Regions from separate parts of the Shewanella sp. SR43-8 genome, predicted to be linked through region 2. Evidence: riboswitches for the same ligand, from Rfam matches in the RefSeq annotation. Region 2 holds a riboswitch; the other holds the start of a gene.

Region 1 (15,299 bases), on a different contig from region 2:
ATCAGAGGTCATTAATTCAAAATTAGTAGCAACAGACTCATCCACTTTCGCAGCAGCATCGGCTGTGCTTTGGGATATAAAAGACAATAATAGCAATGCAGATATACTGACTACTGACCAAACAAATTTCATAACGCGCCCTATTTATGGATTATTTTTATGTATTAACCTATATAGACCGGAGTGTTGCCATTATGTATTCATGTGCATTTCAGATAATCGTTTCGCGAGCACTTGTTGATCTTTCCAAGCCTGAAGACGGTATTACAACAAATAAGTCACTCGGATATTGAAGAGTAAATAAATCGGTACATTTCACGCACCAAAATAAGTTTACGCTTACGTAAAAATAATACTGAGTTTTTACTCGAAATTGGTTATGTTAGCTGAACTAACATAATCTGATTGGACCAGTAACAAGACGATACCTTGCTGCCGCGACCAAACTTAACGACCCCATAACCAAGGAATGACCTTATGCCAATTTACCAAGCTCCCCTGCGTGATTATCAATTCATTCTGTCTGAACTGCTTGATGTCTATCAACAAACTGACTTACGTGGTTTTGATGAATTAGATGCAGATTTAACTGATGCGATTTTACAAGGTGTCGCCGACTTTACTACCGACATCATGTTGCCACTCAATGCAAGCGGTGACTTGGAAGGTTGTAAATTGGTTGACGGTAAAGTCATCACCCCTTCTGGGTTTAAGCAAGCTTACAAGCAGTATGTCGAAGATGGCTGGGCCACACTAACCTGCGATCCTGAATTTGGCGGCCAAGGCCTGCCAGAAGTGATTGGTACCTTTGCCACCGAAATGAAAACCGCGACCAACATGGCTTTTGCTATGTATCCTGGGTTAACCCATGGCGCTTATTCTGCTATTCATGTCCATGGCAGCGATGCACTAAAACAAAAGTATTTAGCTAAACTAGTCAGTGGTGAATGGACTGGAACCATGAACTTAACTGAATCGCATGCTGGTACCGATTTAGCGTTATTACGCACTAAAGCTATTCCTGCCGGAGATGAGCTGTTTGCCATTAGCGGCGAGAAAATCTTTATTTCATCTGGTGATCACGATCTTGCTGATAATATTATTCACTTAGTATTAGCACGCCTACCCGATGCACCAGAAGGTGTTAAAGGCATTTCATTATTTGCGGTACCGAAATTTTTAGTCAATGCCGACGGCAGTTTAGGTGACGCCAATACGCTGAGTGCGACGGGTCTGGAACACAAAATGGGCATTCACGGTAACTCAACTTGTGTCATGCATTTTGATGGCGCAATTGGCGAATTAGTTGGTGCACCACATCAGGGCTTAAAAGCCATGTTCACCATGATGAACCAAGCACGTCTGGGTGTCGGTATTCAGGGTTTAGGCGTATCTGATATTGCTTACCAAAATGCACTTGTTTATGCCAAAGAGCGCATTCAAGGTCGTGCATTAAGTGGTGTTAAACAGCCTGAACAAGCCGCAGACTCATTATTAGTCCATGGTGACATAAGACGTATGCTGTTATCGCAAAAGTCTTTCAATGAAGGAACACGTGCGTTAATGGGCCAACAGGCATTATGGCTTGACCAAGTAGAACGTCATACTGACCCGGAAAAAGCCAAACAAGCAAATGCCCTGGCAGCTTTATTTACACCGATTGTTAAAGGTTTCGTTACCGACCAAGGCTTTAAAGCATGCGTAGATGCACAGCAGGTTTATGGTGGTCATGGCTATATTAATGAATGGGGTATGGAGCAGTATGTGCGTGATATTCGTATCGCAATGATTTATGAAGGCACAAATGGCGTTCAGGCTTTGGATTTAGTAGGCCGTAAATTACTGAGCGACAAAGGGGCAGCATTGACGTTATGGTCAGGCATGGTAAAACAGTTAATTCAAGATAATTCCGGCAACGAAGCCATGAAGCCCTATCTTGCAGGGTTAATGGACGCTGCGGGCGATCTTGAAAAAGCCACTGGTTTTATTGTTCAATCGGCCAGTAAAAACCCAGACCTTATTGGCGCAGCATCAATGCCATATATGCAACTCTTTGGCATTACCGCTCTGGCTTGGATGTGGACCCGTGTGGCGGCAACATCATTGGCAGCATTAGAAGCTGGTACTGAAGAAAGTGAGTTTTATCAAGCTAAACTTAATACGGCAAAATTCTTCATGAGCTATTGGGGCAGCCAAACTCGCAGCTTACGCAAACAAATTGAAGCTAGCAGTGCCGACATTGTCAATTTCGCAGCAGCTGACTTTTAATCTCCACATAAGCAACTAAAACATAAGCACCTAAAACACAAATAACAAAGCCGCTTCAATGTTAATTTAAGCGGCTTTGTTTATTCTGCAGCGGTCGCTAACGTAATTCTAATACGTCTTTAATGGCCAACTAATCCCACAAAAACTCGCGAAAATGCTTACGACAAACTGACTCGTAACTCTCGTTACCGCCAATCTCCACTTGTTCACCTTCGCGCATAGGATTACCTTCATGATCAAGGCGAACCACCATATTGGCTTTACGGCCACAATGACAAATGGTTTTTAATTCAACGAGCTTATCTGCCCAAGCGAGCAAGTAATGGCTACCTGAAAACAACTCACCCTGAAAATCATTACGTAATCCATAACATAATACGGGAATATCGAGATTATCGACAACATAGGTTATCTGCCTAACCTGCTCTTTACTTAAAAACTGACACTCATCAATCAGTACGCAGTGAATTTTTTGCTCGTCATTGGATGTCGAAATCAGCTCAATTAAATTGTCAGTACTACCAAACACCTGGGCATCGGTTTCAATCCCAATACGCGAAGACACTTTGCCAATACCATATCGATTATCTATTGATGCTGTCATCACTAAGGTATGCATACCGCGCTCACGATAATTATAAGAAGACTGCAGTAACGAAGTTGATTTACCGGCATTCATCGCCGAATAATAAAAGTACAGTTGCGCCAAAATATAGCGTCCTAATGGTTAGACAGTCAGTACCGTCCATATTACCTTTTTTAACTTCGCAACAACAAACAAAAATGCCGTATTCGTTATGTATACGGCATTTTTTCAAAGCTTAATCAATCGGCTTATTACTCATAAGTATAAGGATGTAGCATTACTTTTTTGCCCAAAAGTACAATACTAGGATACTGATAAGAAACAACGCACTACAACAAATCAATCCAGCCATTAACGAGCCCGTAAACCCAAGCACAATATAACCGACGAAACTAATCAATGCAGCGATAAGTGCATAAGGAAGCTGGGTCACCACATGATCGATATGATGGCAACTCGCCCCCGTTGATGACAAAATAGTGGTATCGGAAATAGGTGAGCAATGGTCACCAAATACGGCACCAGAAAGCACAGCTGCTAGCATAGGTAGCATCATGGTGCTATCACTTCCCATCGCCATATCGGCCGCTATAGGCAACATAATACCGAAGGTTCCCCAACTCGTTCCCGTTGAAAATGCGGTGATCCCAGCCAATAGAAATAACATGGCAGGCAATAGCGCAAACGGAATATTATCAGTTGCTAAACTGGCCATGAACTTACCGGTTTCAAGCTGACCAATGACACTTGATATCGTCCAAGCGAACAATAAAATATAAATAGCGGGTAACATTGAACGAGCACCAACAGAGATGCCTTTGAGCAACATAGACAGCTCTACTTTCTGTTGAAATGCCAACAACACTGTCGCAATCAAACCGACGATAGAACCAAAAAACAATGATGAACTCACATCAGTATTTTCAAATGCACCTAGTACACTAAACATCTGCTCTTTAGCCGCTAATGCTTCTGCCCCACTAGAGACCATAAAATAAAGGGTCGCAAATACTAATATCGCAATCGGTAAAAATAAACCAATCACTTTACCGGTATCAGCTTCAGGTAAATCAGTAACTGCTCCCGGTGGTTGGCCTTTTGATTCATCATACAACTCACCACGAAGTGCATTTAATTCATGCTGACGCATTGGTCCTATGTTTAAACTGAACGTCGCCACACACACTAGTAATAATAATGAGAACACGGCATAAAAGTTCATCGGGATCATCTGTATAAAGACACTTAAATGACCTGAGTCAGCAAAACCATGTGCAGTTAGAATGCCGCCAATAAGCGCAATAATATAGGCCCCCCAGCTTGATACCGGGGAAATAACGCAAATCGGTGCCGCGGTAGAATCTAAAATATAGGCAAGTTTTGCGCGTGAAATATGGTATCTGTCCGTGATAGGCCTTGAAATAGAACCTACGACTAAACTATTGAAGTAGTCATCAATAAAGACTACACAGCCTAAAAAAATGGTCATTAACTTAGCATCGCGCTTATTACGAATGCGCAGTTTGGCCCAATCAGCAAAAGCACGAGCAGAACCACTAACGGTGATCAATGCGGTTATCATGCCCAGCACAACCAAAAAACCTAAGATATATACGTTCCAACTATTCAGTGCAGCATCTTTCCAAACGAGCTGACTCGCTGTACTTAAAATATATTCGCTGCTGCCAACCAATGAAAAATCGGTCAGCAATAAGGCACCAAAAATAATACCTAACCCCAAAGACAGCAATACCTTACGGGTTAAAATAGCCAGTGTAATTGCCAAAAGTGGTGGCAAAACAGAAAGTGCCGAATCGGCATAACTTATTATCATAATTTAATTATTTCTTCGTTGGATACGAATAGAGAAAAACTAGAAATAAGACTCGCCATACACAGAAAGTATATGGGTTAACTTATCTAGTAGCACTCCACAGAAATATCCATTTAATATGAATATCATTATTTTTATCACGTAGATAAAAACACTATGACAGTACAGCCCCTTTCGAGAACTGGCCCAACAAATGAGGGCGATCACCTCACTTATTTCGGCATTGCATCCTTTTAGGTTGAATTATTGGCATCACCCAATTCAACCTGACTATTATGCAATGCACCTCTACTTTTGTATTTGTAATCATAAATAGCCCATTACAAACAGCGCGCACATACAATCATAAACCACACGCTCTATACCAGCAAAAAAGTCCTAAACTACAGCACAAATAACAATATTATTAACTATAGCCACAATTTAATAGCATTAGTTTAACGTTTCTAATGCAAATGCACACTATCGCACTGAATACAAAAACGGCAACTGGATAACCCGACTGACACCTTTGCTCATAAAAACATCCATATGATAAAAAATATCAATAAAAAAGGTTCCTACTTTACCAAGTAGAAACCTTTTAATCTGAACGATTGGCTAGTAGAACGACACGTTAAACAAGCTAATGACTCAATTTGGGTCAATAATAAGCCATTAAAGCAGATTATTTAATGCAGGAACGGCTTCAAATAAGTCCGCGACTAAACCGTAATCTGCCACCTGGAAAATAGGCGCTTCAGGATCTTTGTTAATAGCCACAATCACCTTAGAGTCTTTCATTCCGGCAAGATGTTGAATCGCACCAGAAATGCCCACAGCAATATACAGATCAGGGGCAACAATCTTACCTGTTTGTCCCACTTGTAAATCGTTAGGCACAAAGCCAGCATCCACAGCGGCACGAGATGCACCTACTGCTGCGCCAAGCTTATCGGCTAGCTGTTCTAAAATAGCAAAGTTTTCACCACTCCCCATGCCGCGGCCACCAGAGACAATAATGCCTGCATTACCTAGCTCTGGACGGGCTGATTCAGTTAACGACTGAGACACGAACTCAGTGCGAGCATCAATAGCTTGACTTAGGTTAACCACTTCAGCATTGCCCGTTGACGCGACAGCATCAAATGCACTTGAACGCACAGTCATGACTTTCTTCGCGTCTAAACTCTGCACTGTCGACAGCGCATTACCGGCATAAATAGGACGCACAAAAGTGTCACTACTGACCACTTCAATGACTTCTGAAATTTGAGAAACATCTAACAATGCTGCGACACGAGGTAATGTATCTTTACCAATACTGGTTGCTGCAGCCAAGATATGTTCGTAATCAGCCGCAATCTCAACGACCAACTTAGAAACGTTTTCCGCTAATTGAGCACCATATTGAGTTGCATCAGCAACTAATACTTTACTCACACCGGCTAAGTGTTGTGCTGCCGTTACCGCAGCAGAACAATCAACACCCGCTACCAGTACATGAATATCACCGCCAATGGCGGCAGCTGCGCTAACGACTTTGGCCGTGTCAGTTTTCAAACTCACATTATCGTGTTCTGCTAATACTAAAATGGTCATGTTAGATCACCTTCGCTTCATTTTTTAACTTATCGACTAACGCCTCAACAGAAGACACCATAATGCCAGCTTTACGCTCAACCGGAGGTGTTACGCTGATCACTGTTTGATGTGTTTTCAAGCTCACACCTAAATCAGCCACAGTCATAATGTCTAATGGCTTGCGTTTAGCTTTCATAATATTGGGTAATGAAGCATAGCGAGGTTCGTTCAAACGTAAATCAACCGTGACAATGGCAGGTAAAGGCATTTTCAGGGTTTGCAGTCCGCCATCAATTTCACGAGTAACGGTGATCATATCACCATCAACTTTTACTTCTGATGCAAATGTCGCTTGTGGCATATCAGTTAGTGCCGCTAACATTTGTCCAGTTTGGTTGTTATCGCCGTCAATAGACTGCTTACCAAAAATAATTAATTGCGCTTGTTCTTTTTCTTGCACAGCTTTTAACAGTTTCGCAATTGATAGTGGCACCAATTCTTCATCAGTTTCAATATGAATGGCTCTATCAGCACCTAATGCCATTGCAGTTCTTAATTGCTCCTGCACTGCTTTTGCGCCAACACTCACCACGATAACTTCAGTGGCTACGCCAGCTTCTTTCAAGCGAACTGCTTCTTCAACTGCTATTTCGCAAAATGGGTTTAACGCCATTTTAAGGTTCGTCGTATCAACACTTGTGTTGTCAGCTTTTACCCTGACCTTTACATTGGCATCAACTACGCGTTTAACAGGCACCAATATTTTCATAGGTTTTCCTTCTACACCTTCAATGTATGTGGACAACACACTGGCGTTTGCCAATGCAAGATAAGCTAACTTTACGTCCTGTTAACGTTAACGTCAATCAAAGTCAAACGACTGTTTATATTTTTTTTATGATTGTGGTGGCAATCAAACAAAACAAACTGTGGAACATTAATTATTTGATACAAGCGATTAATTAAAATTTATTCAATATTTAGATGATTTAATTTGATTCAATGACAAATAGTTTCTATTATTACAGTTATATTCAGTATTAATTAAGCTGTCTTGGTAATAATCAGTGAGTTAATGTTATTTATATTAATAATAAAGACCACAACAAACCAAATGATGCACTGAAATTTACCTGAAACATTAAAAAACATCTTTGATAACTTTTTATTTTATAAATAAATCATTAGGAAACTACACAAAATGAGTGATTTTTTAGACATACTAACCCACGGCCGTCGTTTTAAAGCTGCAGTAAAAGAATTGTCTCTTGATGATTTACGCGAAACCGCGGCAAAATTAGAAAAGATCATTACTGAACGTGAAGAAGAAGAAAAATTAGAACTTGAAGCCAATGCAGAGCGTAATGCTCGTATTGCTGAAATTCTTGCTCAAATTGAAAACAGTGGTTTATCAATCGAAGATTTAGGTGAAGTCACAGCCTCTGCTAAAACATCAACTAAAAAGCGTGCACCACGTCCGCCAAAATATCAAATCACCATTGACGGTGAATTAATTCAATGGACAGGTCAAGGTCGTATGCCAACCGTATTCAAACAACAAGTTGATAGCGGCAAAAGCATGAGCGAATTTTTAATTCCAGGCATGGAATAAATATTTTAACTAAGAATAATCTCACGGTTAATTCTTTAAAATAAAAAAGAGCTTACTTAGGTAAGCTCTTTTTTTGTGGCATTTGATTGCTTTATCATCGCCATAAGACAGGGTAAACTAACTGTTTCAGATCTATTACCCATTAATAATAAGGTTACGGCCATGACGTTTTCTCTTAAATATGCATTTATAATCTCAGGCATAGCACTATTATTGAGTGCTTGTGCCAGTGATTACACGTTCAAAAGTAATTTAGACAGTAAAGCTATCAATGATTATTTTAAAGTCGGTGATGTGCAGTTATACGAAGGCAATGAGCAACCCAAAGGGACATTTGAAATATTAGGTTTAATTGAAGGTGAAGCCTGCCAAGAAACCAAACAGGATGCACCACCACAAATGTCAGTTGCTCGCACTAATGCCAGAAGAGCTGCAGCAGACATAGGCGCAAATGGTTTTGTCGTTAAAAGCTGCTTTATGATTACTGAAGCTGACAATAGTTGTTTTAGTCGAGCGCTTTGCGTTGGCCAAGCGATTAAAACAGCTGCAAAAAAATAATAACTCAATAGAGTATATTCGCAGCCTATAGATGATGAGTGCTCATATCACACTCATCAATATTTTTTATATTTGATTTTTCATTTCCTATTTTCTGTTTAATTCAGGTACCGCATGACACAAGGCAACGATCAACACAGCCAAACAACTCCTATTAATAACCAATCTAGCGTGCCGTTTAGTAGCCAATTAAATGCGGTTGCAATATGCAGAACCCCCTATAAACAAAAGTTTGGTATTCCGCGTCAACCGGGACTAGTCAATGCTGTCGGTTATATTGAGTTTGAACCTGATTTTAATCATCTTGATGCAGTCAGAGGCATAGAGCAATATTCACACTTATGGTTACTATTCAGTTTTCATGAGAATTTAGCCCAAGGTTGGAAAACCACAGTGCGCCCTCCTCGACTAGGGGGTAATGAAAAACTAGGCGTGTTTGCCACACGGTCTACATTTCGCCCCAATGGTATTGGCCAATCAGTGGTAAAGCTACACGGGGTGGTTCAACGTAAAGGTAAAGTGTGTTTGGTGATATCGGGTATGGATTTATTAGACGGTACGCCAATTGTTGATATTAAGCCCTATGTTCCGTTTTCCGATGCAATTACTGATGCAAAAGGTGGTATTGCGCAAGATGCACCTATCTTGGTTCCACTGACTTATACAGCCCTAGCCAGTCAACAAATTAATCTTTATAGCCAACAACAACAACAATATCAAGATCTTGCCGCGCTTATTGAAGGTGTATTGTCCCAAGACCCTAGGCCCGCGTATAAAAAAGCCAAAGACGATCCCAAACTATATCAAGTTGCATTGTACGATTTAGATATTTTTTGGTGTGTTACAGCACAAGGTATCGAAGTACTAGAGCTTAAACCGACCAAAGTGACATTGTTAAAGGATTAACCCTATGGCAGAAATTGATTACCAAGCTCAACACAAACGACGCTTATCATGGATGCCATGGCTGTATTTTTCACTCAAGCCTAAGCATTTAGCCTGGGCAAAACCATGGCAAGATGAGATTCAACAGCAGTTGAGCCAGCTGGAAACCATTCATATTGGCGAGCACAGTTTTATTGCCCCACAAGCTCAACTGTTTGCCGAACCCGGACGAGATATCAGCATCGGTAATCAATGCATGATTGCAGCAGAGGTATTTCTGCATGGCCCTATCACCTTAGGTAATGAAGTGGCAATCAATCATGGCTGCAGCTTAGATGGTGGTCGTTATGGCATAACAATAGGCAACCAAACACGGATAGCCAATAACGTCACTATTTATGCTTTTAATCATGGCATGTCACCTACTACGCCCATATATAAACAACCCGCGACATCAAAAGGTATCGTAATAGGCCAGGATGTGTGGATTGGCGCTCAGGCAGGTATTGTCGATGGCGTGACGATTGGAGATTACGCCGTTATTGGTATGGGCTGTATTGTGACCAAAGATGTAGCAGACTACGCCATCGTTGCAGGTAATCCGGCTCGAGTCATTGGCGATAGACGCGACAAATAGCCTCAAGCAGTGATAACGCAAGGATAAATCGATAAAAATGACGTTATTTCAACTTAGCTATCTCAAACTTGGCATTTAAGCATCACAAAGCCTGCTTTTGAGTCGAATTAGCAGGTGACATCATTAATGCAGGTGCTAAAATGACGCTAATTCATAGCAACTATTTTGGACATTGGTAATGCGAGTTAGTAAGTACCTGCTTTCAACACAAAAAGAAACTCCTGCAAATGCAGAGGTGATTAGTCATCAGTTAATGTTACGTGCCGGTATGATCCGTCGCAATGCTTCAGGTCTCTACAGCTGGTTACCGTCAGGTTTACGTGTATTACGTAAAGTTGAAGCCATTGTTCGTGAAGAAATGAACAAAACAGGCGCTATCGAAATATTAATGCCATTAGTACAACCAGCTGATCTATGGGTTGAAACAGGCCGTTGGGACAAGTTTGGTCCTGAATTATTGCGTTTTCAAGACCGCAACAATCGTGATTTTGTATTGGGACCTACCCATGAAGAAGTGATCACCGATTTAGTCCGTAAAGAATTAAGTTCTTACAAGCAATTGCCGCTAACACTTTACCAAGTACAAACCAAATTCCGTGACGAAGTACGTCCACGTTTTGGTGTCATGCGCGCACGCGAATTCTTGATGAAAGATGCCTATTCTTTCCATTTAGATCAACAAACCATGGACAGCACTTACCATGCAATGCACACCGCATACAGCAATATTCTGACTCGTATGGGCTTATCATTCCGCCCAGTACTTGCAGACACAGGCTCTATTGGCGGTAGCATGTCGCATGAATTCCATGTACTGGCTAACAGCGGTGAAGATTTAATCGCTTATTCAACAGGTAGCGACTATGCCGCTAACATTGAAAAAGCTGAGGCAGCAATGCCAGCCGGCACACGTGCAGAGCCAACTCAAACAATGACGTTAGTGGATACACCTAACGCCAAAACAATTGCAGAATTAGTTGAACAATTTGATGTCGTTATCACTCAAACGGTTAAAACCTTAATCGTTAAAGGTGCAACGGAAGAAGCACCATTGGTAGCATTAGTTATTCGTGGCGATCATGAGCTTAACGAAATCAAAGCCGACAAGCTTGAATTAGTCGCTTCACCCTTTGAGTTTGCTTCAGAAGCGGAAATCCGCGCAGCCGTTGGCGCAGGGCCAGGCTCTATCGGGCCTGTAGGCTTAACGATGCCAATTATTATTGACCATAGTGTCACTGTAATGAGCGATTTTGCTGCCGGTGCTAACGTTGAAGATAAGCATTATTTTGGCATTAACTGGGAACGTGATTTACCTTTAATCACTTCAGCGGACATTCGTAATGTTGTTGAAGGTGAGTCAACGCCGGATGGCCTAGGCACCTATGCCATGGCTCGTGGTATTGAAGTGGGACATATCTTCCAACTTGGTACTAGCTATTCTAAAGCCATGAATGCCACTGTGTTAGATGAAAATGGTAAAGCACAAGTTCTGTTGATGGGTTGTTATGGTGTCGGTGTAAGCCGTATTGTGGCGGCTGCCATTGAGCAAAATAACGATGACCGCGGCATTATTTGGCCAGAAGCTATCGCACCGTTTACGGTAGGTATTTTGCCAATGAACATGCATAAGTCACATCGTGTGGCCGACATTGCCGAAAAACTTTACCAAGACTTAACTGATGCGGGTGTTGAAGTATTAATGGATGATCGTAAAGAGCGTCCAGGTGTTATGTTTGCCGACATGGAACTGATTGGCCTACCGCATGTTGTGGTGATTGGCGATCGCAATATCGATGCTGGGGTGTTTGAGTATAAAAACCGTCGCACAGGTGAGAAACAAGACATTCCATTTGATGAGATTGTGGCTTTCTTGACAAACGCAGCAAAAGGCTAGTTATTGATATAGCATGGAAAAAACGCACTTTCGAGTGCGTTTTTTTATTCTTAAATTCTCTTTAATCGAGATCTTTAATCTAGATCTTTAATCTAGATCTTTAATATAAATATCGACTTCAAAACCTTGATTAAGTTCTGAAACAATCTCAATCCTACCGGCCAATTTTTGTGTTACTAGGTTATGCACAATAGACATGCCTAAACCAGTACCGCCGACATTTCGTGCAGTGGTAAAGAATGGCTCAAAAATTTTACTTTTAACGTCTTTACTTAATCCTTTACCATTATCTTTATAGAACATTTTTATTTCATCGCCACACATCTCTGCGCCTAAGAGAATGCGTTTCTTCCCTGGAAATCCCTCAGGAAAAGCATGTCTAAAACAATTGGAGACTAAATTAGTAAAAATCTGCGCGATGGCACCAGGATAAGAATTAACAAACAGCTGTTGTTCTAATTGAATATTCAGCTCAATGCCTTGCTTACGAGTGAGTGGTCGTAATGGCGATGAAATCTGTTCTAAATACTCGGTTAAGTTAATATTTTCTTTCTCTATAACAAGTTGATCTGCCGCCGTGCGCTTAAAGTTATGTACTAATTCAGCGGCTCGCGACAAATTGCGTTCGACAAGATTAAGGCCGTCGGTCAGTGTGTCCATGAAATCAACAAACTTTTGTTCATCAAGATCACCTGCCCCATAATACTTTTTGAGTTTATTGAGCTCATCAATACAATGACTGGTGGAGGTGACCGAAATACCTAGTGGGGTATTCACTTCATGCGCAACACCCGCAACGAGATTCCCCAATGCGGCTAATTTCTCATTTTCTATCAAGCTCGCTTGAGTTATCTGCAAGTTTTTGATGGCTCTTTTGAGTTCTGCTGTCCTTTTCTCAACTTGTGTTTCTAAAGCACTATTAATCGATTCAAGTTCAATTTGATAAGCTTTGACTTTTTTAGCATTGACTGCACGGCCATACAAATCGGCTAACGAACTCACGAATGCTTGTTCATCATAGGTCCAGTGCCTAATCTCACCTTTATGCTCACAACAAATAATCCCGATCATCTTACCCGCATGCCTAATAGGGCTGTCCAACATTGCGGTAATTGCGTTAGGGCGCAAATAGATATCAGCGAATTCGTATGTGGCTGGATCGGTCAAAGCATCACTGGCAGCAATAATTCTCTCTGTATCAAGAGCCTTAAAGTAACTGGGGAACTGGGATCGGGTTAAGGTAATATTATGTTGTTTGGTGTCATTGTCGATTAATAAAAAACAATCAATTGACTGATTATCGTCAGTTAATAACCAAATACCGGCTCGACCTATATTCAGCCCACGACATACTGATTTAATAATCAAGGTTGACGCAAAATCTAAATCGCCCAAATCAATCAACTCAGACTGGCTGACTTCTAGCAATACCCGCTCACATATTGGATTCATATTAAATAGCTTAATCTGTTGGTATCAGTTATTAATCCGGCATTTCCTGTTGAATCTTCACAAACTGATTCAGTAATGCCAAACTTGCAGTGCACATAAGTGGATCAAATTGATTACCAGACTGCTCAATTAAATAATCTCTTACCTTTTCAGCGGGCCATGCCTCTTTATAACTACGTTTAGAAAGTAAGGCATCAATGACATCAACGATAGCCATGATTCGACCTTCAATAGGTATCTCATTACCCACTAAGCCACGAGGGTAGCCCTTACCATCCCATCGCTCATGATGGGTGTAGGCAATTCTCGCGCCCATTTTGGCAATAATACGGTTTGATGCAGCAAGCAAGGCATAACCCTTTTCTGCATGGGTTTTCATTATTTCCCATTCATCAGGAGTCAATTTAGCGGGTTTATGGAGAATGCTCTCAGGAATACCGATTTTACCAACATCATGTAACGGAGCGGCATAACGAATTGTTTCAACAAAATCATCACTCATGCCAACATATTGAGCTAACATTTCGCTCATCACAGCAACACGCCTTACATGGGCACCGGTTTCTTTACTGCGCTGCTCAATGGCATCACCAATAATAAGGATTAGCTCACGTTGGGTTTGTTGGACATTTTCTTTGCTAGAAAGGTTTTCAAAAGTCAGGCTGACATTGGCGGCAAATAATTCTAGTATTCTGACTTGCAAAGGGGTTAATTCGGTATCATGTTGTAGATACAAGATACTCGTGACATCTAGGCCAAATTTATAAAATCCCACATAAATATTGTCATGAATAACCGACTTGCCTAAGGTGATGGCTTCAATAATATACTCTTTAACTTCACCGGGTAGTGATTCGACATTATCTATCTCACGATAACTGACCAGACTGCCTGTTGCCGCAAGTAAATTCATCTGAGTATCTTGATACAAGTCTTCGCGAAAACTGGTCAGGTATAGCGCTGAATTACTTAAATTAAGCAATTGCAATGTCTGCTCGAGAACCGCGCTGCCGAAATTATGCAGGGTATGGCTTAACAAGACAGATGAAGAAGCTTGAATAACTTTCTCCATCCCTCGCTGACTTTGTTCAATCGTTTTAATATCTCGATATGAGCGTAACGATGTATAAACACATGATTTAAGCTTAGTCGAAGTTAACTCAGTTTTAGCCTTGTAGTCATTGATATCAAACTCTCTAATGACCCTTTCTTCTGGTGCACAACCTGGCTGCCCTGTTCGGAGAATAATCCGCGTGCTGTGGTTGTTTAACTCATTACGGATACGCTCAACTAAATCAAGCCCCGCATGGTCATTTTCCATCACCACATCGATAAACGCGAGTGCGATATCAGGCTCATCACGTAGTAAAGCAAAGCCCTCTTTAGCAGTAAAGCTGGAGTAGAAAGCGAGCTTTTTACCGTCAAATTCGAAATGACCCAAGGCAAACTTAGTCACATCATGGATGCCAATTTCATCATCGATAATAGCAATTTTCCAAGGCGAAAGTCTGATAGCCTTATTGATTGAATCGTTATCAACCGATACTTCTGATTTTGTCTTAAACAGTGCCACATGCCATCCTTAAAATTGAATTACCAATTGAATACTAGCTAAAAATCAACGAGTGGCCATTTTCAAAATCAACATCTTAGACCATAAAAACATCATTAATCATGACATTTAGTTAACATTAATAATACATATACGAGCAAAAAAACACCTTAGATCTTATCTAGTATTAATCTGGATATTTTTTTATGCAATAAATACTCATCGTTATGTCTTATGGCGAATGTTTTAAGCAGATTAAAGTATAGACAATAAATAGCATAGTCGACTTATTGACAACTGGTATATAACATTAAAACCACTCATACTAGAAATTCGTCCATCAAAAAGATTAAGGGATAAAGCTTGTCAATATCAACAGCATTGGTATTAGGTGGTGGTGGTGCTAGAGCGGCATATCAAATAGGGGTATTAAAAGCCCTAGTACAGTTTTATCCCCG
Region 2 (15,299 bases):
TTGTTAACGTGTAATAAACTGAAACGATCAATATAAAAGATGAAGAGTCTAGATGGCGAGTATCAGTAAACATCACTTGCAAATGTTGGCTCGCGCAGCAAAACAACGATTGCCGCGAGTGCCATTTAATGCCGGTTGGCAACATGTTTATCGTCTGTGGCAAATAGGTGAAACCGACGGCGCCCAAAAGCAATTGTACTTAAGCGTTAACGATCATCAGTTACTGCGACAAATGGCACAAATCGATACCGGCCTAGATATTCTAGCGCTAGACTTTGATGTGACACGCCAACAAATGTCGCAGCAAAGCGCGAATGAGAAATACGCCAATATTGCGCCAGAAGCCGACTATCTGCTGCTAAAGTTAGCCCCACCGTTATGCCAAGGCCTATTGGCCGAGCATGATTGCGCACTAAGACTTAAGGTTGATCGTGCCGTTAACCTTTGCGAACAGCTCGCCATTAACTGCATTATGGTGGTGGAAAACTTAGGCAGTTTTGATAACGTTTTCCAGTATCAGTTTGATCAATCTATGACTAAGCTTATGGAGCGGTGCATGGTGGTGTATCGCGGCAGTCATCATTATTCCCCCGCTGGATGCAAACATTTCTTAGGTTTGATTGATCCTACCAAGGTGCAAGTGATTGCGTTTACCGATTTAGATCCCGCCGGGTTAATGATTGCCCATAGCCTAGATCATTGCCAACACCTCGTTGTTCCTCAATTAGCCCTCAGTGCACCCGCAACATTACTGGCATTGCCGCAAATCAATTCAACGACAGATTTTTATAAGCAGCAGCGTCAGTTAGCTTATATCAATGAAACTATCGCGGCTAAAAATAACCCTGGTGAATACCTTGGGTTACAGCCATCGCCTTTAGTCAATCGACTTATGCCGAGTTCATCGACCTCTGATGTCATTGATGGCAGCAAAGGCTTAGCAGTAGATTGGGATCAATTAGTGGCTTGGGTGGCACGCTATCATGTCAGTATTAAGCAACAACATATGCTGGCAAAAAAGCTCATCTTGTCGTTATTGCGCTTTTAGAGGTTATAAGCACTGTCCATTTAGGCATTTGAGCCAGCATAAATCAGTGTTGAAGTTGTGATAAGTGGTTTTCTGCGATAAATATGTCCTTACTTACTAATGTTTTGATTGGCTAATCGTATGTTTATTATGGTATTTATAATTATTTAGATATGAAGTCTGTAAAAAGTGGTCAGCTTTGTTCAGATGATGATTGAATTATCTTTGTCTATGTCTCAGTATCACTGCGATCGAATAAAAAAAATGCCTAGGATTGGGTATATTAATAATAATAAGCAACTAATGTTGCATTTCGAATGGGAAAAAATATGACAAAATCACTTTCTGCACGGATCTTTATTGGTCTATTTCTCGGGGTTGTGCTGGGCAGTATTGTGCAGTTTTTATTAGCCGATAATGCTTTTTTTGGTGGCACATTAGTGACTCTGGCAAGTGGTGTTGGCACCATGTTTGTTAATATGATCATGATGCTAGTCGTGCCACTGGTGTTTGTGAGTATTGTTTGTGGTGTGTGTGAATTACAAGATTTAAAAAGTTTTGGTCGTTTAGGCGGTAAAACCTTTGGTTTTTATATTATTAATACCGTGATTGCTATTTTAGCTGCCTTTACCGTTGCTATGATATTTGAACCTGGTAAAGGCGTGGATATGTCGAGCAATGGCTCGCTGGATATTACTGCGACTGAACTGCCAGATTTAATGTCGTTAATTGTGAGTATTGTGCCAAATAATCCTTTTTCAGCTTTTACCTCTGGCAATATGCTGCAAGTGATATTTATGGCGCTATTAATGGGCGGCGTGATCAAGTCAATGGGCGCATCTGTTGAAGGTGCGGTGAAAGGATTTCAAACTGCCAATAAAATCATGATGCGTTTAATTTCAGTGGTTATGAGTTTAGCGCCGTACGGTGTATTTGCCCTGATGTTTAAATTAGGTGCAACCTTAGAGCCTGAAATTTTTGTTAGTGTTGTCGAGTATTTAGTGCTTATTTTGACATTGTTGTTGATATGGATTTTTATTGTATATCCATATTCTGTCAGTTTATTTACCCCAATTTCAGCGAAAACCTTTCGCGAGAAAACCCAAGAGCAAATTTTATTTTCGCTATCAACAGCCAGTTCAAATGCGACAATTCCAGTTACTATGCGCACACTGACAGACAAGTTAGGGGTGAGTAAAGCAGTTGCTGGTTTTGGTGTACCGCTTGGTGCAACTATGAATATGGGTGGGGTATCGATTTATATCACTATTGCGATTTTCTTCGTTGCTAATGCCTTTGGGATGCCTATCAGCAATGAGCAAATCCCGTCGTTACTGTTTAGCGTGTTTTTATTGTCAGTAGGTGCGGGTGGCGTTCCTGGCGGCGGCATGGTGATGATTGGGGTGTTGATTTATCAATTAGGTTTACCGACAGAGGCATTTGTTATTGTGGCTGCATTGGATCGTATTATTGATATGGTGCTGACATCATGTAACGTGGTGGGCGATACTGCGGTATTAACTATTGTCGATCAAACTGAGCAAGTACATCAGCTTGAGGCGGCAAAAGCTGCTGAAGAAGCATAGCCAAAATCGAGTGATCATCATGGTGATTTAGTTGTTGATAAAAATGGCCTGCGCAAGCAGGCCATTTTTATGTTTATTGTTTTTACGCAAACGATGCGCTGAGGATTGTATCGTTGGGATTTTCTATTCAAACCTATGGCTAGAATGGTTAGCGATACTATAAGACCTTATCTATGCTGCATTTTATTTTCAATTTTAGACATAATCTTTAATGTAGATGTTTCTAAATCATCTAAACGGCGATGCGCAACCAGCTCATAAGAGCGATTAATATATCGATAAGCTTGCGGGTAGTTATGTTCAACCATTTCTAATTCCGCTAAATCGTTGAGCGCTTGTGTTTGCCCTACGGGGTAGCCCATCATTTTATGATATTCAATGGCTTTTTTAAATTGCTCTCTGGCATCTGCATTACGGCCGATGCGCTGATTTATCACACCAGCAAGCTGTGATATATAACCCAGCGTTAGCCAGTCTTGCACTTTTGCAGCATTAGTTTTGGCGATACTAAGCACGCTTAGTGCGTGTTCTATCTTATTGGTTTCAGTGTAACTTTGGGCTAAGAGTAATCTGAACCTGGCCAGCTCTCGTTCATCTTTTTGGCGAGAAGCTTCAATGATTGCGGTAGTCAATGTGCTATTCAGTCGTTGATATTGATGTCGCTGTAATTGAATCATGGCAAGTAGGCGCTGAGCGATTAAGTTATCGGGCGCAGTATCTATCAGCGCAGATAATTGCTCCTCTGCTGCGACGCTATCACCACCTTGCATCAGAGCTATTGCGTGAATTAGTTGTGGCGGGCTAAAACGTGAAGCGAATTGCTCTGTGATTTTACTGTGCTGTGGATGGACCTGTTGATTAATTAACTCGGCTGCAGTGAGCAATGCTTGCTCTATGCTCGCTACATTAACGACATCACTTTCACTACTGTGTTGTTGGTGTAGTGTAAAGGCTAATTGGTATTGATTATTAGTGCCTTTAATACTTGATTCAATCACCAAGACTGCGCCAGAAATCGCCATAATTTGCTGAATATCGGCCGCTTTATCTGAGTGCTTTCTAGAGATAAGCGAGATGATATTGATAATATCCTCAGTTTGCAGCAAGGGGTAATTAACCCCTAGATTGAGTTGATGGATAAGCATATCCATCGCAGCATAGCGATTCCATTGTGGTTCAATCTTGTCTGATGTGAGGTTTACCGGGAGCACTAAAACCGTACCATTTTGTAAATATGCTGGTTTAGTTAACGTGAGATAGACATAACATCCTAGGCTGATAAGCAGTAATACTACAATAGCTGCAATATATGTCTTTTTATTCGATGAGCTGACTTGCTGCATCGCTATAGTCCATTATCAATATTGAATAAATTAACTTAGAGGTTATTTAAGTTATTGTAAAGAAATGCTTCTTTCTCTCCGTACTGAGGGGGTGAACTTAAGGTTTTATCGATGGTAAGTATCTAATACTCAGACTCAGAAGATTGATGCTGATGGACTTTGTTTACTTAGCGCCCCAGACTAAAAAACCGCCCAAAGGCGGTTTTTTAATGGCTCAATTTAGTCGATTGATGGTTCTTCGCTGTAATCAATACCGTGGTAGCTCAAGCAAGTATCGACTTCGTTGGCGCTACCTAAAATCACCGCTACACGCTGATGAATGGCTGTTGGCTCAATATCCAATATGGTTTCGTAGCCGGTTGAAGCCTTGCCGCCCGCTTGCTCAACGAGCAATGCCATTGGGTTAGCCTCGTACATTAAGCGTAACTTAAAAGGTTTTTCAGGGTTTTTATTGTCTGTTGGGTAAGTAAAAATACCACCACGGCATAATACGCGATGCACATCACCTACCATGGCGGCAATCCAACGCATGTTAAATGATTGCTCGCGTGGACCAATTGAACCGAGTAATAAGTCGGCTATATAGGTTTGCATTGGGGCTTCCCAAAAACGTTGGTTTGACATATTAATGGCAAACTCCGCAGTGTCTGGGGTGATTTGTACGTTATCGTCGGTCAGTAAAAACTCTTGGCTGTCGGGAGCTAAAGTATAAAATTGCGTACCATTACCCGTAGTAAGCGCCATCATGGTTGATGGTCCATATAATACATAACCGGCTGCCACTTGCTTGCGACCAGCCTGTAAAAAACTTTGCTCGTTTAAGGCTCCGTCTGGTGCTGGTAATACAGAGAAAATGGTACCGACCAATGAGTTTATATCAATATTTGATGAACCATCGAGTGGATCAAAACACACCAAATATTCTCCATTAGCACTCACTTCAACCACATAATCTTCTTCTTCAGAGGCTAAACCACGAACGTGACCGTCGGTTTTTAGCGCATCTTTAAGCATGTCATTAGTGATGACATCGAGTTTTTTCTGAGTTTCGCCTTGAATATTTTCTTGTTCTGTCGCGCCTAAAACACCGGCTAATGCACCGTGACGAACAGCAACACTAATGGCTTTTGAAGTGTCAGCTAAGGTTAACAGTAATTGTGCTAAAGACGTATTTACGGCTTGTGCGCTAAGGGTTTGTGCCAAAGTCTGCATGATTTTTCCTATGAGATTTTGCGAAGTTAAGGTCGAGGTAATTCATTCTTATCAGTTATATGCAAATCATACCCCACAATGACGCTAATTTCAGCGATTGTTATCTGGGGTTTTGGTTTTGCTGTAAATTAAGGCAGAATGTGGGCGGATTGAATTGCCCAAGGATTAATAATAATGACAATAACATGGAAGCATCATGCTTTAGCGGCAGTGTCTGCCGTACCATTCCTTTTTACCAGCGCGGTTTTTTCCGCAACAGCAACCGCTAAAGGCAGCATCATGAACTCATCGACCACCGCAACATTGACGGCGATACAAGGTAACACTACGCCACTCACTATTGAGCGTATTCATGCCTCTCCCGCATTGGCGGGTTCAAGCCCTCGTGGATTAGCACTATCCCCAGACGGCAAGCGAGTTACCTATTTATCGAGCCGAGCAGATAATCAGCATTTTTATGATTTGTGGCAAATGGATATTGCTAGCGGCAAACGCAGCATCTTGATTAATGCAGATCAATTAGAAGGGGGAGAACTGTCTGATGAGGAAAAAGCCCGCCGTGAGCGCCAACGTATTTATGGTCAAGGGATCATGGAGTATTTTTGGTCGCAAGACAGTGCAAGTATTTTAATTCCTGCCGCAGGTAAGTTGTATTTATATCATGTTGCCAATAATAAAGTCGCTGAATTAGCTACCGGAGAAGGCTTTGCTACCGATGCTCGTTTATCTCCAAAAGGTCACTTTGTGTCGTTTGTGCGCGATCAAAATTTATATGTGTTGTCGTTGCAGACGCAAAAAGTGATCGCTTTAACCACCGACGGCAAAGGGCCGATAAAAAATGCCATGGCAGAGTTTGTCGCCCAGGAAGAAATGGATCGCATGACTGGTTATTGGTGGGCGCCAGACGAGTCGGCGATTGCTTTTACTCGCATTGATGAATCAGGTGTCGAGTTAGTCACTCGTAATGAAATATATGCCGAAGGGATTAAATTAACTGAACAGCGTTATCCTTATGCAGGTAAAGCCAATGTTGAGATAGCACTTGGCGTCGTGACCTTAAAAGATCGTAGTATTAACTGGATCGATTTAGGCAAACAAAAAGACATGTATTTACCTCGTGTCGATTGGTTGCCAGATAGCCAACATGTGTCATTTCAATGGCAAAGTCGCGATCAACAAACGCTCGATCTTCGCATTGCTTCGATAAGTACACCGAAACAAGCTGAAACCGTGATTGAAGAGCGCAGTAAAGCGTGGATTAACTTAAACAATGATCTGCACTTTCTAAAGCAACAAGCTGCCTTTATTTGGGGATCTGAACGTGATGGTTTTAATCATCTGTACTTATTTGACTTGCACGGTAAGCAGCTTAAACAATTAACCCAAGGTGATTGGGCTGTAGATGCACTTGAATTTGTTGATGAAGCTACTGGGTGGGTGTATTTTTCTGGTCGTAAAGACAGTGTGGTTGAGCGTCACTTATACCGCGTTAATCTTAATAAAGGCATGGATTCAATTGAGCGAATTAGCCAAGCATCGGGTATGCATGAGGCGGTCTTTGCGGATAAAAAACCCGTTTATTTAGATTACTTTAGTAGCTTGCAGCAACCACCACAAATTAGTTTACACAACGATAGTGGCAAACAACTCGCTTGGGTTGAGCAAAATGAGATTGATAAAAATCATCCGCTTTATGATTATGCCGGATTATGGCAAATGCCTGAGTTTGGCCAACTAAGTGCTGAAGATGGTCAAACACTCGAGTACCGATTGTTTAAACCAGTGCCTTTTGATGCCGCTAAACAGTATCCGGTTGTGGTGCGCGTATATGGTGGACCGCATGCTCAGTTAGTGGTCAACAGTTGGAGCGAAGCCGATTATTTTACTCAATATTTACTGCAGCAAGGTTATGCAGTATTTCAATTAGATAACCGAGGTTCGGCGCACCGAGGTACTCAATTTGAACATGTGATTTATCGAAACATGGGTGATGCCGAAGTGAACGATCAAAAGGTAGGTGTTGATTATCTGCGTAGCTTACCCTTTATTGATGGGGACAAGGTGGCTATTTATGGTCACAGCTACGGTGGTTACATGGCGTTAATGAGTCAGTTTAAGGCACCAGGTTATTTTAAAGCGGCGATATCGGGTGCGCCAGTAACTGATTGGCGTTTGTATGACACTCATTATACCGAGCGTTATATGGGCAACCCTGAAACTAACCAACACGGTTACGATGCCAGTAGTATTCTACCTTATGTGAAAAACTATCAGTCGGGTTTATTGATGTATCACGGCATGGCAGATGACAACGTCTTGTTTGAAAACAGTACCCGAGTCTATAAAGCATTACAGGATGAAGGTAAATTGTTCCAAATGATGGATTATCCTGGGTCTAAGCACTCTATGCGCGGCGAGAAAGTCCGAAATCATTTATATAAAACATTAGCAGCGTTTTTAGATCAACAGTTGAAATAATCGTTTCGCTGACTATTATTTCATTTACTAAAAAATAAACATAAAAAAACCAGGTGATTAACCTGGTTTTTTATTGTGTAAACTTAACAATATTACGCTTCTAAGTCACCACAAAAACGATAGCCTTCACCGTGGATTGTTGCGATGATTTCTGGCGTATCAGGTAAGCTTTCAAAATGCTTACGGATACGACGGATTGTCACGTCAACAGTGCGGTCGTGTGGCTTTAATTCACGGCCAGTCATTTTTAACAATAAGTCAGCACGGGTTAAAATCTTACCTGGGTTTTCAACAAAGTGAAGCATTGCACGGAATTCACTGCGTGGTAACTTGTAAGCTTCACCTTGTGGGTTAACCAAAGAACGGCTGTTGATTTCTAAGCTCCAGCCATTAAAGCGATAAAACTCAACAGAACCTTTTTCTTCGGTTTCTGCTGCAGCATTATTTACGCGGGTTAACAAGTTGCGAGCACGGATGGTTAATTCACGAGGATTGAATGGTTTAGTGATGTAGTCATCTGCACCAATTTCAAGTCCAAGAATTTTATCAACTTCGTTGTCACGACCCGTTAAGAAAATAAGACCGATGTTATTAATTTCACGTAATTCACGTGCTAATAACAAGCCATTTTTACCGGGTAAGTTAATATCCATAACAACAAGGTTTATCTTATTGTCTTGCATCGCTTTATGCATTTCTGCACCGTCATTGGCTTCAGTAACAACATAACCTTCAGCTTCAAAAATACTGCGCAATGTATTACGAGTTACAGCTTCATCTTCAACAATTAAAATGTGCGGATTTTGCATGATATTTACCTGATTTTATAAAATTCGATTCTAGCCACTTTGTGCTAATAGGTTGCAAAAGCGCTTGGGCTAATGCACTAATATTCCGATATTTCTTTGGTGTTTATCTATGTCTACCCTGAATTAAACACTCTTTATAAACTCTATTACGTAACGGTTAATGCTGGTTACTGAGTCTGCTTACGTCTATTTATTATCATGACACTATGATGTGCGTTTGCACTTAAAGCATGATGATGTAAAAAGTGGTGTAAATTTGTTGTAACTAAGCTTACTTACTATGAATGCCATTTAGAAAGATAGTTCCTTCTATCGCAAACTTATTTAATCGTATGAATGTTTTATCAAATGTAGAACAAATTTAGTACGACTGTAAACTTTACATCAATAAATCATCACACTCTCAACAATATTTGCTGAGCTTTTGAGGTGTATGTAGCCAACTTCGCTAAAGTGATTTATTAATGAGTAGAGGGTATTGTACTCGTTTTAGGTATTTGTTAACAAATTAAATGTTAAAAAATTAATATACCAATGAAGTACATAAAAGATTAATGTTGATAACATTATAATAGTTAATGATTTTTAAATATTATTCTTGTGATCTAGATCTCGAACCTTTTAGATATTTAAGCTATCTGATAGACTATTTTTGGCTTAATTGACGAAAATTTACTATGAAAAATGTTATAGATTCATTGTGGGATGACTATCAAACAACTCATTTTTTGTTCACTCAGCGTCTTTCTGATGATTTCCCATTTGCAATTGTTACTGCTCATAACCCCCTCGGCACTAGGCTCTCTCCTAGTCAAAATCGCTTACTTGATCGCCAGCTTCAATCTAAAATCCAACAATATAATCGTCCCTATCGCGCGCTAGTCGGTGCGGCACCTGATTTGTCGCATATGGAAAAGAGTTGGGCTATTTTTATTGATAAAGAACAGGCTGTTGAGCTTGGTCGCGAGTTTAATCAATATGCCATTTATTACGTTAATAGAGGTTTAATATCCTTGATTGCATGTCTTGATACCATTAAACCGGAAGTGGCTATGGGGGCGTTTAATCACCGACTGCGTTTGGTGTATGAACTGCCAGAGTGCGGTCATATCCGTGATGAGTGATAAGTTTATTCAAGCAATTAAACGGTTAAACAACACATTGAACCATAAAAAGATACAATGCAGTTATAATTGTCTCGATATATTGCGTTCATGATGTTTTTTTAGCTTGATATTGGCTTTTATTTCGTAATCTAGAACAATCATATAATCGCTATTGCTGTGCCTGAATTATCAAATATTCACGATTTTTAGCAGAACTGTGTTTTTTACTGTTTTTGCTGATTGACTTGATAGGGTATTTGTTGCTATTTTCAACTCCCTCCTTAGGGAGGAACAGAAGAGGAGCGTTAACTAGGTAGTAAGTGAGAGGATGCCAGTCCAATGACCACTTATGATGGAGATTAGCGCCGAGGTATCAGTTTGTTTGGCAAACATTGATATCGGTCGTTTAGGCTGAATCCTAACGATTGTCACCTATTTTTTTGGTGGAGAGCTTCTGGTGATGATTGCTGTTTCCCTTCTATAAGGGTGCGTTATCTTAGCACCAGGCTCTTCGAACGTAGTGTGTTCGGAGCGTATATCATGTTAGTAAATCACATCTTATTTTGTTGTCTTTCGCAAACTGCGGAGGCGTCTGTATGAACCTTGTCCCAGATAATGTTGCGCCTGAGAGTCATCGCTCAGAATTAGTGGTTGCCAAATTTGGTGGCACGTCAGTGGCTGACTATGCCTCTATGAGTCGTTGTGCCGATATCGTTTTGGCGAATCCTGCTACTCGTTTGGTGGTGGTGAGCGCCTCCAGTGGTGTGACTAACTTATTAGTTGAGTTAACCCAAGCGAATGTTAATGATGAGCGTCGTTTGATATTGCTTAAGCAAATCGCCAAAATTCAATATGCGATCCTAGACGAATTAGGACGTCCTCAAGACGTGGCTGCCAGCATTGATAAAATTCTCAGCCGGATGTCGGTATTAAGTGAATCGCTAGAGCTGGATCGTAGCAAAGCGGTGATGGACGAATTACTGTCGACGGGCGAGCAATGTTCTTCGATTTTATTTTCAGCCGTTATCCGTGAAAAAGGCACCGCATCCGATCATTTTGATGTACGTCAAGTGTTACGTACCGACAGTCATTTTGGCCGTGCAGAACCACAAATTGAAGCTATAGCAACATTGTCAGGTGATTTTTTACAGCCGTTACTTGCCCGTTATGTCATTGTCACTCAAGGTTTCATTGGCGCAGATGACAGTGGTAAAACCACGACATTAGGCCGTGGAGGCAGTGATTATTCAGCAGCTCTACTTGCTGAAGCTCTCTGTGCTACAGCGGTTGAAATTTGGACTGATGTTGCCGGAATTTATACCACTGACCCTCGACTTGCGCCTAATGCTCGCCCTATTGCAGAAATTAGTTTTAATGAAGCGGCTGAGATGGCCACCTTCGGCGCTAAAGTATTGCATCCTGCGACCATTTTACCGGCCGTTAGACAAAAAATTCAGGTGTTTGTAGGATCCAGTAAAGCACCTGAAATGGGGGGGACTTGGATCCGTCATCAAGTGGAAGATACCCCTGTTTTTAGAGCCGTTGCATTGCGCCGCGATCAAACTTTATTGAATCTTCATAGTTTACAAATGTTGCATGCTCAAGGCTTTTTAGCAGAAACGTTTGCAACCTTAGCAAGGCATAAAATATCGGTTGATTTAATCACCACTTCTGAAGTAAACGTATCGCTAACGCTGGATAAAACGGGTTCTGATTCAAGCGGGCAAGGATTATTAAGCGAATCGTTATTACAAGAGCTATCGCAGCATTGTCGTGTCAGAGTTGAAGAAAATTTAGCCTTAATCGCCATTATTGGTAATCGTATCGCCTCGACGGCGGGTATTTGTAGCCGGGTGTTTAAAGTGCTTGAAAACCATAATGTACGGATGATTTGTCAAGGTGCTAGCCCACATAATTTATGTGTGTTGGTGGCTGAATCTGAGGCGGCGCAAGTGGTTAATGCCTTACATCAAAATCTGTTTGAGTGTTGAGATGACTAAAGCAATCCAATCGTCTGTTCAGGTCGGGGAGTTGGCGACAGGGCAAGCATTGACAGTGCCGCTATATTCATTCATTGGTAGTGATAGTTCTGCGCCTAGTGCCTATATTCAGGCCAATGTTCATGGCGCAGAAGTGCAGGGCAATGCAGTAATTTATCAACTGATGACCTTGTTGGAAGGTTATCAGGTGTTAGGTAATATTACCTTTGCGCCATTAGCTAATCCGCTAGGAATTAATCAGAAGAGTGGCGAGTTTACCTTAGGACGATTTGACCCTATTACAGGTGTTAATTGGAATCGAGAGTATTTTGATCACCAAGTGGATGTTCAAGCTTGGTATCGCGAACACCAACATTTAACCGATAACGCTTTGTTTCAGGCTTATCGCTCGATGTTAGTGGAAGCATGCCAAAAGCGCTTAGCGCAACCTTTTGGGATCTCAACAGGTCATCGTCTGGCGGTAAATTTACAGACCATGGCTCACCAAGCCGACATAGTGCTTGATTTACATACTGGCCCTAAGTCGTGTAAACATCTTTATTGTCCTGAGTATGATATCGATGCCGCGAGATATTTTTCAATACCCTATACCCTCGTTATCCCCAATAGTTTTGGTGGCGCGATGGATGAAGCAACATTTTGTCCATGGTGGCAATTAACTCAATATGCAGTGAGCCAGGGCCGAGATTTTTCGGTACCCGTGTCGGCATTTACCTTAGAGCTTGCCAGCCAAGAACGCATTGATCTTGATGACGCACTCGTGGATGCTAAAGGTATATTGGCTTATTTAAGCTATCGCGGGGTGATAGCTGAGAACGTTAGCCCAGCAAAAATGGCGCGATTTGCTTGTTATTTACGAGATTATAAAAAGTTTCATGCACCTAAAGCGGGCTTGATTGAATATTGTGCTGTAGTCGGTGAGCCATTAGCTGCAGGGCAGCCATTGGTCAACATTTTACGTATTGACCTTTATGGCACTGATCAGGCTTTTCAAGCGATTAGTTTGCCCATGGATTGCGTGCCGATTTTACATTTTGCCTCCGCCTCAGTTCATCAAGGTACTGAGTTGTATAAAGTCATGACCAAGGTATTTGCTTTACCCTCAGTATAATAAACAGAGAGATTCAAATAAAAACGCCTGCAATATGCAGGCGTTTTTATGTGGTCAGTCATCAGACTAGGTTTTATTGGCATTCAGGCAATAGGACTAACTACCCAGAATTTGCAATGGAATAGCTAACATTTCATCGCCAGAGCCTGCAAAGTACCAAATAATGCCGACTAAACCTGCCACTGTGAGCAAATACCATACAGTAGAGAAAATCTGTCCATAGCGATCTAAAGGTAATAAGTGGCTCTGATGTCGTCCGCGCCACTCAAAGATAATCTCGACACTGCCAATCAGCAATAAAAAACCGAGTAAAGCCAAGCCTAAGCTGTAGCTAATGAAGACGCCTATGGCTGCGCCTAAAATGCAGGCGATGAGGCCAATCAAGCTGTTCATCGAAAAGCTAATGCTTTTTAATATATGTCCGCCATCGAGAGGTAAAATAGGCAATAAATTAAACAGGTTCAGCAGAGCATTAAATGCCGCTAATCCGGCAAAGAATACGTTACCTGTTATCCAATAAAGTCCGACACAGATAATCGATAAAATCAGCCCAAAAGTAGGGCCCATTATTGAAATATACACGTCTTGCCAACGGGTGTTGATCCGCTCATCGCTCAAGGCTAAACCGCCAACAAAAGGGATTAAATAGATCCCTTTGGTTTTCATGCCGAAATGTTTCATCGCTCGAATATGACCATATTCATGAAACACTAAGCAACCGATAAGGGCTAAGGCAAATTGAAATGAAAATAGCCAAGAATAGGCGGCAACACTGGCTCCGGCAAAAAGAACCTTAACTACCTTAGCGCTTTTTAGCAGTTTAAAACCTAGTGAGGCAAGGCCTACAACACTGATTTTTTGGTTTTTTACCACGGCAATTTCAGGTGTTTGACGCTCAATATCTTTAACTGTACGTTGTCCTTGAGTAATGGACTCATCATCAATTAACAAACAATAATCAAGTTGAAATGGTTGCCAGTTAACATCGATTTCTAATCGTACAGGGAGTGGCGTGACACTTAGATTCGCGCTTGTATTTTCGGTTTCAGTCGCGATAGATGTTTGCCTGGTCAGTTCAAATGAATGGATGTGAAAGGCTTGGTCGGCGGCACTGGCAGACTTTTGTGATACTAGCTGATTGTCCCAATAAAGTTGCTGCCAACCCGCAATCGAGCCTTCTAGTCGCAAACGTTTACCTAGACATTCAATATTTAGTAATTCCATTAAGGATTCTCAGGGGTTAAGAGCTGTGAGCATAGAGGGCATTTTGCCAGAGCGATGGGTGTTGCTCAATGGGGGAGGCCATTATATTGGTTAATTTTAGTTTTGACTTATTTAACAAAGGCCATCAAGGATAAGTGTTTAACTTAACCATGATGGCGTCAATGAGTAGGTGGTAAAGGTCTTATTTAGGAGAGCGGGTTTAATAGAGCTGCTCTAACTCAGCTACAGTCGCGATACCTTGTTCAATGGTGGTAAAGATAATTTTTGAGCTGCAGCAATGGCCTTGAAATTGGCCATACTGACGAACAAGAGGCAATAGTTGTAATACACTCATATCATCACCGAGCTTGAGCAACGAAGGCAGCTCTGCCACGCAGCTATTCACTGATGCGAGCTGTTGCGATTGTGTTTGAATACCATAGACATGACCTACACTATCGATAAGTTTATCGTTAGCATCAAGGGTAAATTGATTTGCACAAATAAAGCTTAACCAATCTTGATGATTAACTAGGTACATTAACTCATCATCTTGATCAAACTTGAGTATTGCAGGCCAATGTACTGGTTGCATAGTGTATATTTCTACCTATATTTGCTGTGTTGAATTCGCTAGCGATTGCTGTAATCGAATGATATTTCTTGATTGACGTTTTTGGCAATGCACGGACCATGTTCACGTTGGGTGCGATTAAATGCATTGCCAATGTGGATTTCAACGTTGATGAATATGTGTTTTTCAGCTTGAATAACATAATTATTGTAATAGTTTTCAACTTCATTAAGGTGTTGTGTGTATTCAACTTCTTCTTTAATACGTTCTGCATCTATCTGGTTTTTTTGCTCGAGCATCATTTTAACTTGTTCAATCATGCCAGCATCACTTTGCCATTCCGCTTTAGGCGGTAGTTTACGCAATCTCGCCTCTAATTCTAAGCTCGCGACAACCATGCCTTTGATACTGTCATCTAATTCTTTAAGCTCTTGCTTTAACTCACCTTGATGCATAGCACAAAACAGTTCGGTTTTAGTACTGGCCGTAGCGCCAAATGCAATAGCCCTAATCCCTTTAGCAGCAGTGGCAATGCCGCCGACCAAGTCACCACGTTTTCCTTGAGCATCGCTGACCGTTATAGTGTCACCAGATGTCGAATGACTGTGAAGCAACTGCTTAGTGACTAAAATATTACCCAGCGCTTCTAGTTGTGAATATTGTACAAATTGGGCACAAATCTGTCCGGTAGCTTTAATTTTAGTACTCAGTTCATGCTCTTTAATCAAGCGACCAATAACACCTTTACTGACAATCACATCACCTTGAGCTTCAATAGTGGCAGACTCAACAAAGCCCATCACGGTGACATCACCGCTGGCTTTAACTTCCATACCTTCGTGCACATCAC

Evidence for each region. A riboswitch is a leader RNA that binds a small molecule or an ion and turns the genes downstream of it on or off. The one in region 2 is predicted to bind lysine.
Region 1: another riboswitch for lysine. It lies ahead of H5114_RS14190 (Na+/H+ antiporter NhaC family protein); the one in region 2 lies ahead of lysC (lysine-sensitive aspartokinase 3).

What each region holds. Positions count from the first base shown of each region.
Region 1 is NZ_JACJDX010000010.1:95,694-110,992, reverse strand. It holds gene H5114_RS14205 (TlpA family protein disulfide reductase) at 1-132, opposite strand, end outside; gene H5114_RS14200 (acyl-CoA dehydrogenase C-terminal domain-containing protein) at 478-2,268, shown strand; gene H5114_RS14195 (thymidine kinase) at 2,399-2,977, opposite strand; gene H5114_RS14190 (Na+/H+ antiporter NhaC family protein) at 3,132-4,688, opposite strand; lysine riboswitch at 4,771-4,987, opposite strand; gene H5114_RS14185 (electron transfer flavoprotein subunit alpha/FixB family protein) at 5,346-6,269, opposite strand; gene H5114_RS14180 (electron transfer flavoprotein subunit beta/FixA family protein) at 6,271-7,020, opposite strand; gene H5114_RS14175 (H-NS family nucleoid-associated regulatory protein) at 7,453-7,863, shown strand; gene rcsF (Rcs stress response system protein RcsF) at 8,026-8,421, shown strand; gene tsaA (tRNA (N6-threonylcarbamoyladenosine(37)-N6)-methyltransferase TrmO) at 8,536-9,327, shown strand; gene H5114_RS14160 (DapH/DapD/GlmU-related protein) at 9,332-9,943, shown strand; gene H5114_RS14155 (proline--tRNA ligase) at 10,122-11,837, shown strand; gene H5114_RS14150 (sensor histidine kinase) at 11,925-13,289, opposite strand; gene H5114_RS14145 (DUF3369 domain-containing protein) at 13,321-14,862, opposite strand; gene H5114_RS14140 (patatin-like phospholipase family protein) at 15,205-15,299, shown strand, end outside.
Region 2 is NZ_JACJDX010000011.1:117,902-133,200, forward strand. It holds gene H5114_RS15300 (hypothetical protein) at 53-1,048, shown strand; gene H5114_RS15305 (dicarboxylate/amino acid:cation symporter) at 1,357-2,613, shown strand; gene H5114_RS15310 (lipopolysaccharide assembly protein LapB) at 2,781-3,956, opposite strand; gene H5114_RS15315 (class 1 fructose-bisphosphatase) at 4,176-5,168, opposite strand; gene H5114_RS15320 (S9 family peptidase) at 5,343-7,646, shown strand; gene arcA (two-component system response regulator ArcA) at 7,739-8,455, opposite strand; gene H5114_RS15330 (DUF3293 domain-containing protein) at 9,133-9,579, shown strand; lysine riboswitch at 9,849-10,023, shown strand; gene lysC (lysine-sensitive aspartokinase 3) at 10,158-11,552, shown strand; gene H5114_RS15340 (succinylglutamate desuccinylase/aspartoacylase family protein) at 11,554-12,672, shown strand; gene H5114_RS15345 (site-2 protease family protein) at 12,769-13,896, opposite strand; gene H5114_RS15350 (DUF4144 domain-containing protein) at 14,096-14,470, opposite strand; gene H5114_RS15355 (DUF342 domain-containing protein) at 14,509-15,299, opposite strand, start outside.